DNA from 3 places in the Streptomyces sp. NPDC020884 genome. Region 3 is predicted to be linked to each of the others. Evidence: riboswitches for the same ligand, from Rfam matches in the RefSeq annotation. Region 3 holds a riboswitch; each other region holds the start of a gene.

Region 1 (3,815 bases), on a different contig from region 3:
TTGCCGACGGCCTCCAGCGGCGGGACCAGGAAGGTGGAGGAGCCGCCGGACCCGGCCGACTGGAGGGCCCGGTAGTAGCCGAAGCCGTAACCGCCTGATCCGCCGGATCCGTCAGCTCCAGCTGCTCCGGCTGCTCCGGCTGCTCCGTCGAAGGAACGCTCCACCAGCACCCCGAGCGGCAGCAGGATCAGCAGCAGCGCGGTGAGCAGCACCCCGCCGAGCAGCGCCCACTGCCCGGCGCCACGCGGCCGGCGGGAGGTCTGGGCCGGGTCGACCAGCTTCAGCGCCCGCTCCCGGCGGCGTACGGTCGCGGCGTGCACGGCGAGGATCGCGCCGACCGCGGCGAACTGCACGAGGGTCAGCACGGCGGCCGTCGGCAGATCAAGGAGTTGCGCGGTCTGCCGGTAGATCTCCACCTCGAGGGTGGAGTAGGCCGGACCGCCGAGGATCTGCACGACGCCGAAGGAGGTGAAGGTGAACAGGAAGACCATCAGCGCGGCGGCGGCGACGGCCGGGGCGAGGGCGGGCAGCGTCACCCGGCGGAAGGCGGCGAACCGGCCGGCCCCGAGCACCCGGGCGGCCTCCTCCTGGCGCGGGTCCAGCTGGGACCAGAGCCCGCCCACCGTCCGGACGACCACGGCGTAGTTGAAGAACACGTGGGCCAGCAGGATGGCCCACACCGTGGTGTCGAGGCGGACCCCCCACAGTTCGTCGAGGAGCCCGCCGCGCCCGAGCAGCGCCAGGAACGCGGTCCCGACGACGACGGTCGGCAGCACGAACGGCACCGTGACGACCGCCCGCAGCACCTGCTTGCCGGGGAAGTCGAACCGGGCGAAGACATACGCCCCGGGCAGGGCGATCAGCAGGGTGAGCGCGGTCGAGGCGAGGGCCTGCCAGGTGGTGAACCAGAGGACGTCCAGGATGTCCGGGCGGGCCAGCACCTCGCCGATCCGCCCGAACTGCCAGTCGCCGCCCGCCTTGAGGCCCCGGCCGACGATCGCGGTCACGGGATAGGCGAAGAACACCACGAAGAACGCGACGGGCACGGCCATCAGGCCGAGCCGCACCGCGGTCCCGCGCCGCCCGGCCCCCCGGACGGGCGGCGCGGGGCGGGCGGTCTTCTCCTTGGGCCCTACTTCAGGACCAGCGACTGCCACGACTGGATCCACTGCTCACGGTTGGCGGTGATCTTCTCGGGCGCGACGGTGGCAGGCGTCTCGACGGTCTCGCCGTGCTTCGTGAACAGCTCCGGCAGCTCGGCGTCCTTCACGACCGGGTTCACGAACATGGTGAGCGGCATGTCCTCCTGGAACGTCTTGCTGATCAGGAAGTCCAGCAGCGCCTTGCCGCCCGCCTCGTTCTTCGCCCCGGTCAGCAGTCCGGCGTACTCGGTCTGCCGGAAGCAGGTGCCGGTGGCGACTCCGGTGGGGGCCTCCTTGGGCTGCGGGTCGGCGTAGAGCACCTCGACGGGCGGGCTGGAGGCGTAGCTGACGACGAGCGGCCGGTCCGCGTTGGCCTTCTTGCCGCCGGCGGAGCCGGAGAACTCCTCGTTGTACGCCTGCTCCCAGCCGTCGACGACCTTGACGCCGTTGGCCTTCAGCTTCTTCCAGTACGTCTCGTAGCCGTCCTCGCCCTGGGTGGCGACGGTGCCGAGGAGGAAGCCGAGACCGGGCGAGGAGCTGGCGGCGTTCTCGGTGACGAGGAGGTTCTTGTACGCGGGCTCGAGCAGGTCCTCGAAGGTCTTCGGCGGCGCGAGCTTCTTGTCGGCGAAGTACTTCTTGTCGTAGTTGACGCAGATGTCACCGGTGTCGACGGGCGTGACCCGGTGCTTGTCGTCCGTCTGCGTGTCCGCCGCGACCCCGTCCAGGCCCTTGGCCTCGTACGCGGTGAACAGACCGTTGTCGAGGGCGCGGGAGAGCAGGGTGTTGTCGACGCCGAAGAAGACGTCGCCGCGCGGGGAGCCCTTGGTCAGGATCTCCTGGTTGAGCGCGGCCCCGGCGTCGCCGCTCTTGAGGATCTCGACCTTGTAGCCGGTCTCCTCGGTGAACGCCTTCAGCACCTTGTCCGAGGCGTTGAAGGAGTCGTGGCTGACCAGGGTCACGGTCTTGGAGCCGCTGCCCTTGGACGCCCCGGAGCCCGACGGGCCGTCGTCGCCGCAGCCCGCGAGCACGGAGACGCCCAGAGCGGCGGCGAGCGCGGTCGCCGCGTACTTCGTGGTGGTGTTCATGTGATTCCTCCTGGAGGTGACCAGGAAGAGACGCGGCCCCGCCCGCTGTCCGGCGAACCGGAAGCGGGCAGGGCGCAACAGCTTGAGTAAGGTCCGAACTTCCTACCCGGAATGACCCGGGCGAGGTTCAGAGGGTCTGCGGCCAACCTGTCCTTGGTGCCGCACTCTCAGCGCTGTGGCGCTCCCCTGTCGGAATATGAAGTTGATTTCGGGCCCAGGCTACACCGGCGGTTTTCGGCCGCCCGCCCGGGAGAGGCTAACGCTCGGAGGCCGCCAGCTGACCACAGGCCCCGTCGATCTCCTGACCACGGGTGTCCCGGACGGTGACGGGCACGCCGTGGGCCGCGATGGCCTCGACGAACGCCTTCTCGTCCTCGGGCCGCGAGGCGGTCCACTGGGAGCCGGGCGTGGGGTTCAGCGGGATCAGGTTGACGTGCACCCGCTTGCCCTTGAGCAGCCGGCCGAGCCGGTCGCCGCGCCAGGCCTGGTCGTTGATGTCCCGGATCAGGGCGTACTCGATGGAGATCCGGCGGCCGGACTTCTCCGCGTACTCCCAGGCGGCGTCCAGCACCTCGCGGACGTTCCACCGGGTGTTGACGGGGACCAGAGTGTCGCGCAGCTCGTCGTCCGGGGCGTGCAGCGAGACGGCGAGACGGCACTTGAAGCCCTCGTCGGCGAAGCGCAGCATGGCCGGGACGAGGCCCACGGTGGAGACGGTGATCCCGCGCTGCGACAGACCGAGGCCATCCGGCTCCGGGTCGGTGAGCCGGCGGATCGCTCCGACGACGCGGTTGTAGTTGGCGAGCGGCTCGCCCATGCCCATGAAGACGATGTTGGACAGCCGCGCGGGCCCGCCGGGCACCTCGCCGTCGCGCAGCGCGCGCATGCCGTCGACGATCTGGTGCACGATCTCGGCGGTCGACAGATTGCGGTCGAGGCCGGCCTGTCCGGTGGCGCAGAAGGGACAGTTCATTCCGCAGCCGGCCTGCGAGGAGATACACATCGTGACGCGGTCGGGATAGCGCATCAGGACGGACTCGACGAGCGTCCCGTCGTGCAGTTTCCACAGCGTCTTGCGCGTGGTGTCGTCGTCGCAGCTGATGTGCCGGATCACGGACATCAGGTCGGGGAACAGCGCCTCGGCGAGCTTCTCCCGCGCGGCCGCCGGGATGTTGGTCCACTCCGCCGGGTCGTGCGCGTACCGCGCGAAGTAGTGCTGCGAGAGCTGCTGGGCGCGGAACGGCTTCTCACCGGTCGCGGCGACCGCTTCCTTGCGCTCGGCGGGCGTGAGGTCGGCGAGGTGCCGCGGGGGCTTCTTGGCTCCGCGGGGCGCGACGAAAGTGAGTTCTCCGGGCTTAGGCATGGTTCATCCAGTGTCGCAGACAGACGGGTGAGGGCCCGCCGCCCTGTGGACAACGGACCCTCACTCGTAAAACGTGCAGGTGGGACGGTGTTTCGTGGTGCCGAGGCGCTCAGCCGGAGCCGACGAACAGCACCAGGAGCAGCCACACGACCGGCGCGGTCGGCAGGAGCGAGTCCAGCCGGTCCATGATGCCGCCGTGGCCGGGGAGCAGCGTGCCCATGTCCT
Region 2 (3,815 bases), on a different contig from region 3:
TCGGGTCCAGCCGGCGCATCGCGACCGTGGTCAGCTCGGTGCCGGAGGCGATCAGCGAGCGCTCCAGCACCTCCAGGCCGGGGGCCCCGCCGGTGCCCATGATCAGCCGGGATCCGAACGTGGCGGGCCCCAGCGTGAAGACGTCGTCCGACATGGTCAGCCTCCCTGTACGGCGGTCAGGACCTCGACGCGGTCGCCCTCGCCGAGTGCGGTGGCGGCCCACTGGCCGCGCGGGACGACGCTCTCGTTGACGGCGGCGGCGACCCCGGAGCGGGCCGGGGTCAGGGTGGCCACGAGGGCGTCCAGGGCCGTCCCGGCGGGAACGACACGGGCTTCCCCGTTCACCGAGACGGAAACCGGGGCCCCGGAGGGGACGGGCTCGGAGCCGGGCTCGGGGACGGCGGGCTGCTGGGTCATACGGGCTGCTCCTGGAGTACGGGGGCGGCGGGTGCGAATCGGCCGGGCGCGAAGGGGCGGGCCGTCTCGGGCAGTTCGCCGGTGGTCAGGACGTCGGCCATCGCGTCCCCGGTGACGGGGGTCAGCAGGACGCCGTTGCGGTGGTGCCCGGTGGCGAGCAGCAGACCGGGCAGGGCGGTCGGGCCGAGCAGCGGGGCGTTGTCGGGGGTGGCCGGGCGCAGACCGGCCCGGGTCTCGGTGAGCGGCAGCTCGGTGATGCCGGGGACCAGCTCGTGGGCGTCGCGCAGCAGCTCGTACACCCCGCCGGCGGTGACCGTCGTGTCCCAGCCCATCTCCTCGCTGGTGGCGCCGACGACCAGCTCGCCGTTCTCCCGCGGCACGAGGTAGAGGTGGCCGCCCCGGACCACGGCGCGCACGGTGCGGCTGAGGAAGGGGGCGTACGCCGGTGGCACCGTGAGCCGGAGCACCTGGCCCTTGACCGGGCGGACCGGCGGCACGAGCTCCGGCGGGAGCCCCGCGAGCCGGCCGCTGAGGCTGCCCGCGGCGAGCACGACCTGATCGGCCGCGAACTCCCTGCCGTCGCCGAGCAGCGCCCCGGCTGCCCGGCCCCCGGTGACGGTGAGCCGGTCCGCGGTCGTCCGGCGGAACGCGACCCCGGCCCGCTCGCACGCGGACAGCAGCGCCGCGGCGAGGCGACGCGGGTCCACCTGGTGGTCGCCGTCGACCCGCAGGCCGCCCCGCACGCCCGGGGCCAGCATCGGCTCCAGGCGGCGGCACTCGCGGCCGTTCAGCCAGACCGACTCCAGGCCCGAACGCTCCTGGAGGGCGTGCAGCTCGCGCAGATGGGCCCGGTCGTCGGAGTCGAGCGCGACGGCGAGCGTGCCACAGGTGCGAAAGCCGGTCTCCCGGCCGCTCGCCTCCTCCAGCTCGGCCACGAACGCCGGATAGCGGGCGGCGGAAGCGAGGTTGAGCCCGAGCAGCATCTGCTCGCCGTAGTGCAGCTCGGTGACGGCGGCCAGCATGCCCGCCGCGACCTGCGCGGCGCCGCCGCCCGGTGCGGGGTCCGCCACCGTGACGCGCAGCCCGCGCTGGGCGGCCCGCCACGCGGTGACCAGGCCGATGATGCCGCCCCCGATGACGAGGACGTCGGATCCGGAGTTTCTCCCCGAGACGCGCATGGGTGTCCAGCCCCTCCCTTCGCCGGCATGACCCGGATCAGGTTCGTACGGTCGGAGGCCGTCCAGCCTCCCTCTCAGCCCGGTGCGTCCGGGCTCCCGCGAGTGTTCTACCGTGGCCACCCTAAACCCACCCGCCCACGGCCCGTGGGCGGCCGGCCAAGGGAGCAGCCACCGTGGCCCGTTCACTCGACGGACTCGTCCTCTCGCCCGTCGCCGACCAGGCCCCCGGCCAGGTCGGCACCCGCACCCGCTTCACCTACCACGAGCGGGACGGCCGGATCTGGGCCGAGTACGCGGGCGGCGACGTGGTCCGCGGCCACCTCGTCGGCACCCGCGAGGGGGACGCGCTGGACTTCCGCTACGTCCAGCTCAAGCAGGACGGAACGACCTCGTCCGGGCACTGCCTCTCCACGGTGCTCGACCTCGCTGACGGCCGGGTGCGGCTGGCGGAGCGGTGGGCCTGGGAGTCCCAGGAGGGCAGCGGAACCAGCGTGGTCGAGGAAGTATCTATCTGACCCTACGTCAGATGAATAGACTGGTCCGCGTGAGCGAGCAGACGCGGCAGCGGACGGCACGGCAGGGGACACGGCACGCCGTGATCGTCGGAGCGGGCATGGCGGGCGTGCAGAGCGCCGTGGCCCTGCGCGAGGCGGGCTTCACCGGGCCCGTCACCCTGATCGGCGCCGAGCCCCACCAGCCCTACGACCGCCCCCCGCTGTCCAAGGCCGTGCTGCTGGGCAAGGCCGAGGACTCCGCCTTCGACATCGACTTCGAGGCGCTGGACATCACCCTGCGCCTCGGCCTGGACGTCATCGCCCTGCGCGCCGCCGACCATGTCCTGGACACCGCCGACGGGCCGGTCCCCTACGACGTCCTGGTCCTCGCGACCGGCGCGGAGCCCCTCACCCTGCCCGGCACCGAAGGCGTGCCCGGCGTCCATCTGCTGCGCACCCTCGACGACGCCGCCCGGCTGCGGCCCGTCCTGGACCGGCAGCACGACGTGGTCGTCGTCGGGGCCGGCTGGATCGGCGCGGAGTTCGCCACCGCGGCCCGCGCCGCCGGCTGCGCGGTCACCGTCGTCGAGGCCGCCGCCCGCCCGCTCGCGGGCGCCCTGCCCGCCGAGGTGGCCGCCCCCATGGCCGCCTGGTACGCCGACAGCGGCGCCGAACTCCTCACCGGGGCCCGGGTCGACCGGGTCGAGGAAGGGGCCGTGATCCTCGCGGACGGCCGCGCCCTGCCCGCCGGAGCCGTGGTCGTCGGCATCGGCGCGCGCCCCGCCACCGGCTGGCTGGCCGGCTCCGGGATCGCGCTCGGCCCGGACGGCTCGGTCACCGCGGACAGCGCGCTCGGCGCCTCCCTGCCCGATGTGTACGCGGTCGGGGACTGCGCCTCCTTCCCCTCCGCCCGCTACGGAACGCGCCTGCTCGTCCACCACTGGGACAACGCCCTCCAGGGCCCGCGCACCGTGGCCGCCGCGATCATGGCCGCCCAGGACGGCGGACCGCTCCCCGTCTACGACCCCGTCCCGTACTTCTGGTCCGAGCAGTTCGGCCGCTTCGTGCAGTACGCCGGCCACCACGCGCACGCCGACACCCTGCTGTGGCGCGGCGACGGGGCGGACGCCGCCTGGTCGGTGTGCTGGCTGCGCGACGGCGCGCTGGTCGCCGTGCTCGCCGTGGGCCGCCCGCGCGACCTCGCCCAGGGCCGCAGGCTCATCGGGTCGGGGGCCGCTCTCGACCCGGAGAAGGTGGCCGACCCCGCCGTACCGCTGAAGTCCGCCGCCCTGTGACGGCCCCGGCAGCCGCCGGACCGACCCCCGTACGGTCGGCCCGGCTACCGGCTGTCGGTCCGGGATGGCACGCTTGTCCTCGTGACCGAGATTGACGCAAAGACCGATGCTCTCGTCCCCGCCTGGCTCCACCTCCCCGACATCGCGGAAAAGCTCGATGTCGAGGTGACGCGTGTACGGCAGCTGGTCCGGGATGGCCAGCTCATCGCCGTGCGCCGTGGTGAGAAGCGGACGCTCCAGGTGCCCGCCGCCTTCATCGACGGCGACAAGGTGGTCAAGGGCCTTGCCGGCACCCTGACCCTCCTGAGGGACGACGGCTATTCCGACGAAGAGATGCTGGAGTGGCTCTTCACTCCCGACCCGACCCTGCCCGGCACCCCCGCGCAGGCGCTGAGCGAGAATCGCGGTACGGAGGTGAAGCGCCGCGCCCA
Region 3 (3,815 bases):
CAGAGCATCGCCGTACCCCACCAAGCGATCATCGCAGCGCCGATACCGGAGGTGATGTGGTCATAGGCGGGCGCGACGTCCGTGGTCAGCGGGCCGAGCGTGTAGAACGGCGCCTCCTCGCAGATCTCCTGCTGGAGGTCGATGTTCTCCTTGATCTTGTGCATCGGGACATGCCCGGGGCCCTCGATCATGGTCTGGACGCCGAACCGCTTGGCGATCGAGTTCAACTCGCCCAGCGTGCGCAGCTCGGCGAACTGCGCCTCGTCGTTGGCGTCCGCGATCGAACCGGGACGCAACCCGTCACCCAGGGAGTAGGTGACGTCGTACGCCGCGAGGATCTCGCAGAGCTCCTCGAAGTGCTCGTAGAGGAACGACTCCTTGTGGTGCGCGAGACACCAGGCCGCCATGATCGAGCCGCCGCGCGAGACGATTCCGGTCTTGCGACGGGCCGTCAGCGGGACGTACGGCAGGCGCACTCCGGCGTGCACCGTCATGTAGTCCACGCCCTGCTCGGCCTGCTCGATGACGGTGTCCTTGTAGATCTCCCAGGTCAGCTCCTCGGCCCGGCCGTCGACCTTCTCCAGGGCCTGGTAGAGCGGAACGGTGCCGATCGGCACGGGGGAGTTGCGCAGCACCCATTCGCGGGTGGCGTGGATGTTGCGGCCGGTGGACAGGTCCATGACCGTGTCCGCGCCCCACTTGGTCGCCCAGGTCATCTTGTCCACCTCCTCCTCGATGGAGGAGGTGACGGCCGAGTTGCCGATGTTGGCGTTGACCTTCACCAGGAACCGCTTACCGATGATCATCGGCTCGATCTCGGGGTGGTTGACGTTGGCCGGCAGCACGGCCCGGCCCTCCGCGATCTCCTCGCGGACGACCTCGGCCTCGACGTTCTCCCGGATCGCCACGTACTCCATCTCCGGGGTGATCTCCCCCCGTCGGGCGTACGCGAGCTGGGTGACGGGACGGCCGTCGCGGCTGCGGCGCGGCTGGCGCGGGCGGCCGGGGAACACGGCGTCGAGGTTGCGCAGTCCGCCGCGCGGCGAGGTGTGCTTGAGCCCGTCGTCCTCGGGGCGGGCCGGACGGCCCGCGTACTCCTCGGTGTCGCCGCGGGCGATGATCCAGTTCTCCCGCAGGGGCGCGAGGCCGCGGCGGACATCGGTGTCGATGGAGGGATCGGTGTACGGCCCCGACGTGTCGTACAGCGTCACGTCCTTGCCGTTGGTGAGGTGCACCTGTCGGACCGGCACCCGGAGGTCCGGGCGCGAGCCCTGGACGTACCCCTTGTGCCAGCCGATGGACTTCCCGGCCTCGTCGTTCCGGATCCCGTCGTCCGGCGTCGTGCCGTTCGGCGTTCCGTCGTTCTGTTTCGAGGCAGGCGTGCGTGCGTCCGCTGTGGTCATGAGACCTACTCCCTACGCCGGCATTACCCGGTAACAGGTTCGGCGGTCGGCGCAGCGTTTCCCGTACGGATGTACGGCGATCAGCGCCCTCTCAGCCCGGTGCTCCGAGCTCCCGCGTGTGCAAAGGTGCCTCCACGCTAGCGTCCTTTCCGGCGAGCTGACCAGAGGGCCCTCCCATTCTTGCGATGATCGCCCCGTGACCTCCCCCCAGAGCGACCCCGCTCCCCAGCCGCCCCAGGGCCACACTCACGGCCACACCCACAGCCACGGACCGGCCGCCCCGGTCTCCCGGCACCTGCGCAAGGTCATCGCCGCCGTGCTGATTCCGTTCGCGACGGCGGTCGTCGTCGGTCTGATCGCGTTCTGGCCCGGCGGCGCGCCCGACCACGAGCGCACCGGCGTCGGATTCGACCGGCAGACCCAGGACGGCAAGGTCGTCCAGGTCGTCAACGTCGACTGCGCGGACGTCAACGCCGCGCAGGTGCCCCCGACCGGCGACACCTCCACGCCCTCGGGCCGGGAGGCCGTCAACGAGCAGGAGGGGGAGTGCGCGAAGGCCACCATCGAGGTGACCAGCGGCGACGACAAGGGCCGCAGGTTCGTCGAGGTGGTCCAGCCGGACGCGCCCCGACAGCTGAGCGAGGGTCAGGGCGTGGTCGTGGCGTACGCCCCCGACGCGCCCCGCGACCTCCAGTACTCCGTGACGGACGTGGACCGGAAGCTTCCGATGGCGCTGCTGGCGGGGATCTTCGCGCTGGCGGTGGTCCTGGTGGGCCGGCTCCGCGGGCTGATGGCGCTGGTGGCGCTGGTCGTGTCGTTCGCCGTTCTGACCCTGTTCATCCTGCCCGCGATCCTGCAGGGCTCGAATCCGCTGGTCGTGGCGGTGATCGGGGCCAGCGCGATCATGCTGGCGGCCCTCTACCTGTGCCACGGGGTGACGGCCCGGACATCGGTCGCGGTCGTCGGCACGCTGATCTCACTGCTGCTGATCGGGCTGCTGGGCTCCCTGTTCATCGGCTGGGCGAGCCTGAGCGGCAACACCGACGACAACACCGGCCTCATCCACGGCCTCTACCCGGACATCGATATGAGCGGTCTGCTGCTGGCCGGCATCATCATCGGTTCGCTCGGCGTGCTCGACGATGTGACGGTCACCCAGACCTCCGCGGTCTGGGAACTGCACCAGGCGGACCCGGAGATGGGTTGGAAGGGGCTGTACCGGGCAGGGATCCGGATCGGAAGGGACCACATCGCCTCGGTGGTCAACACCCTGGTGCTGGCGTACGCGGGCGCGGCGCTGCCGCTGCTGCTGCTCTTCTCCATCGCCCAGAGCAGTGTGGGGACGGTGGCCAACAGCGAGCTGGTCGCCGAGGAGATCGTCCGCACGCTGGTCGGGTCGATCGGCCTGGTCGCCTCGGTGCCGGTGACCACGGCACTCGCCGCGCTGGTCGTCTCCGCGGACCGCCCGGGGCCCGGTGGCGCATCGGCGGCTACGGCCGCACCCGCGCGGACCGGCCGGGGCCGCCGCCGCAAGACGGGCTGACGGGCCGCCACGAGCACCCCGGTCAGCCGGCGTTCTGCTCCTCGGCGAGGATGCGGCCGAGCGCATCCTCCAGGTTCCCGTCGAAGTCACCCAGCGTGTGCTCCTGACCGAGCGGCACGAGCTTGTCCGTCCGGTCGAGGAACGCCACCAGCGGCGCCGTCCCTGCCCGGAACAGCGCACGGTCCGCGCCGACCTGGAGCCGGATGTGCACATCGCCGAGGCCCTCGGGCTCGGTCGGCCCGATGTGCACGTCTCCGTCGCCGCTCGGGCTGTTGAGCCCGTCCAGCAGCAGTTCGCGACCGAACGCCCAGGTCACAGGGGCATCGCCGGGCAGGTGGAACGTCATCCGGATGGCGTACGGATCGCCGACCTCGTACCGGAGCTCCACCGGAATACGGAACGAGAGCTCCTCGGAGACGAGGAAGCTCATCATGACCTCTGCTTGAACCGACTCGCGCATCGTTCAACCCCGCAGTAGATGAAACTGGCCAGGAATGATCCCCCATGGCCCTATTGACGCCATCGTGGTGCACGCGATAGCAGATCACAAGGAGTGATTTTTCAGATACTGATAGAGAACACGAACGAACGCAAGAGGCTGGCGACTTCGCCACGTAGCTGTTCGACTGCGGGCAGCAACCGTTCTTCGCGGTCCAGGGGTACGGAAATGGCCATCGCCGCAATGGTGGCACCGGCCGTGACGGGGATCGCGGCGCACACGGTGCCCAGTGCGTACTCCTGGCGTTCGATGACCGGTTCACCTCGTCGGAGGGTTCGCAGCCGCTCCAGGAGTGTGGCGCGATCTCGCACTGAGTAACGGGTGAGCGGGCGCACGGGGTGCCGGTCGAGGTGGTCCTCGCGGGCCCTCT

The links. A riboswitch is a leader RNA that binds a small molecule or an ion and turns the genes downstream of it on or off. The one in region 3 is predicted to bind thiamine pyrophosphate.
Region 1: another riboswitch for thiamine pyrophosphate. It lies ahead of ACH4UK_RS07295 (thiamine ABC transporter substrate binding subunit); the one in region 3 lies ahead of thiC (phosphomethylpyrimidine synthase ThiC).
Region 2: another riboswitch for thiamine pyrophosphate. It lies ahead of thiO (glycine oxidase ThiO); the one in region 3 lies ahead of thiC (phosphomethylpyrimidine synthase ThiC).

Annotation. Positions count from the first base shown of each region.
Region 1 is NZ_JBIRRY010000002.1:102,214-106,028, forward strand. Features, by position in the region: gene ACH4UK_RS07290 (ABC transporter permease) at 1-1,052, opposite strand, end outside; gene ACH4UK_RS07295 (thiamine ABC transporter substrate binding subunit) at 1,133-2,227, opposite strand; TPP riboswitch at 2,309-2,425, opposite strand; gene rlmN (23S rRNA (adenine(2503)-C(2))-methyltransferase RlmN) at 2,484-3,590, opposite strand; gene ACH4UK_RS07305 (phosphatidate cytidylyltransferase) at 3,700-3,815, opposite strand, start outside.
Region 2 is NZ_JBIRRY010000001.1:345,487-349,301, reverse strand. Features, by position in the region: gene ACH4UK_RS01595 (thiazole synthase) at 1-154, opposite strand, end outside; gene thiS (sulfur carrier protein ThiS) at 157-417, opposite strand; gene thiO (glycine oxidase ThiO) at 414-1,595, opposite strand; TPP riboswitch at 1,593-1,705, opposite strand; gene ACH4UK_RS01580 (hypothetical protein) at 1,769-2,110, shown strand; gene ACH4UK_RS01575 (NAD(P)/FAD-dependent oxidoreductase) at 2,140-3,384, shown strand; gene ACH4UK_RS01570 (Rv2175c family DNA-binding protein) at 3,466-3,815, shown strand, end outside.
Region 3 is NZ_JBIRRY010000005.1:262,158-265,972, forward strand. Features, by position in the region: gene thiC (phosphomethylpyrimidine synthase ThiC) at 1-1,403, opposite strand, end outside; TPP riboswitch at 1,396-1,529, opposite strand; gene ACH4UK_RS18045 (YibE/F family protein) at 1,600-2,946, shown strand; gene ACH4UK_RS18050 (SsgA family sporulation/cell division regulator) at 2,969-3,406, opposite strand; gene ACH4UK_RS18055 (IclR family transcriptional regulator) at 3,508-3,815, opposite strand, start outside.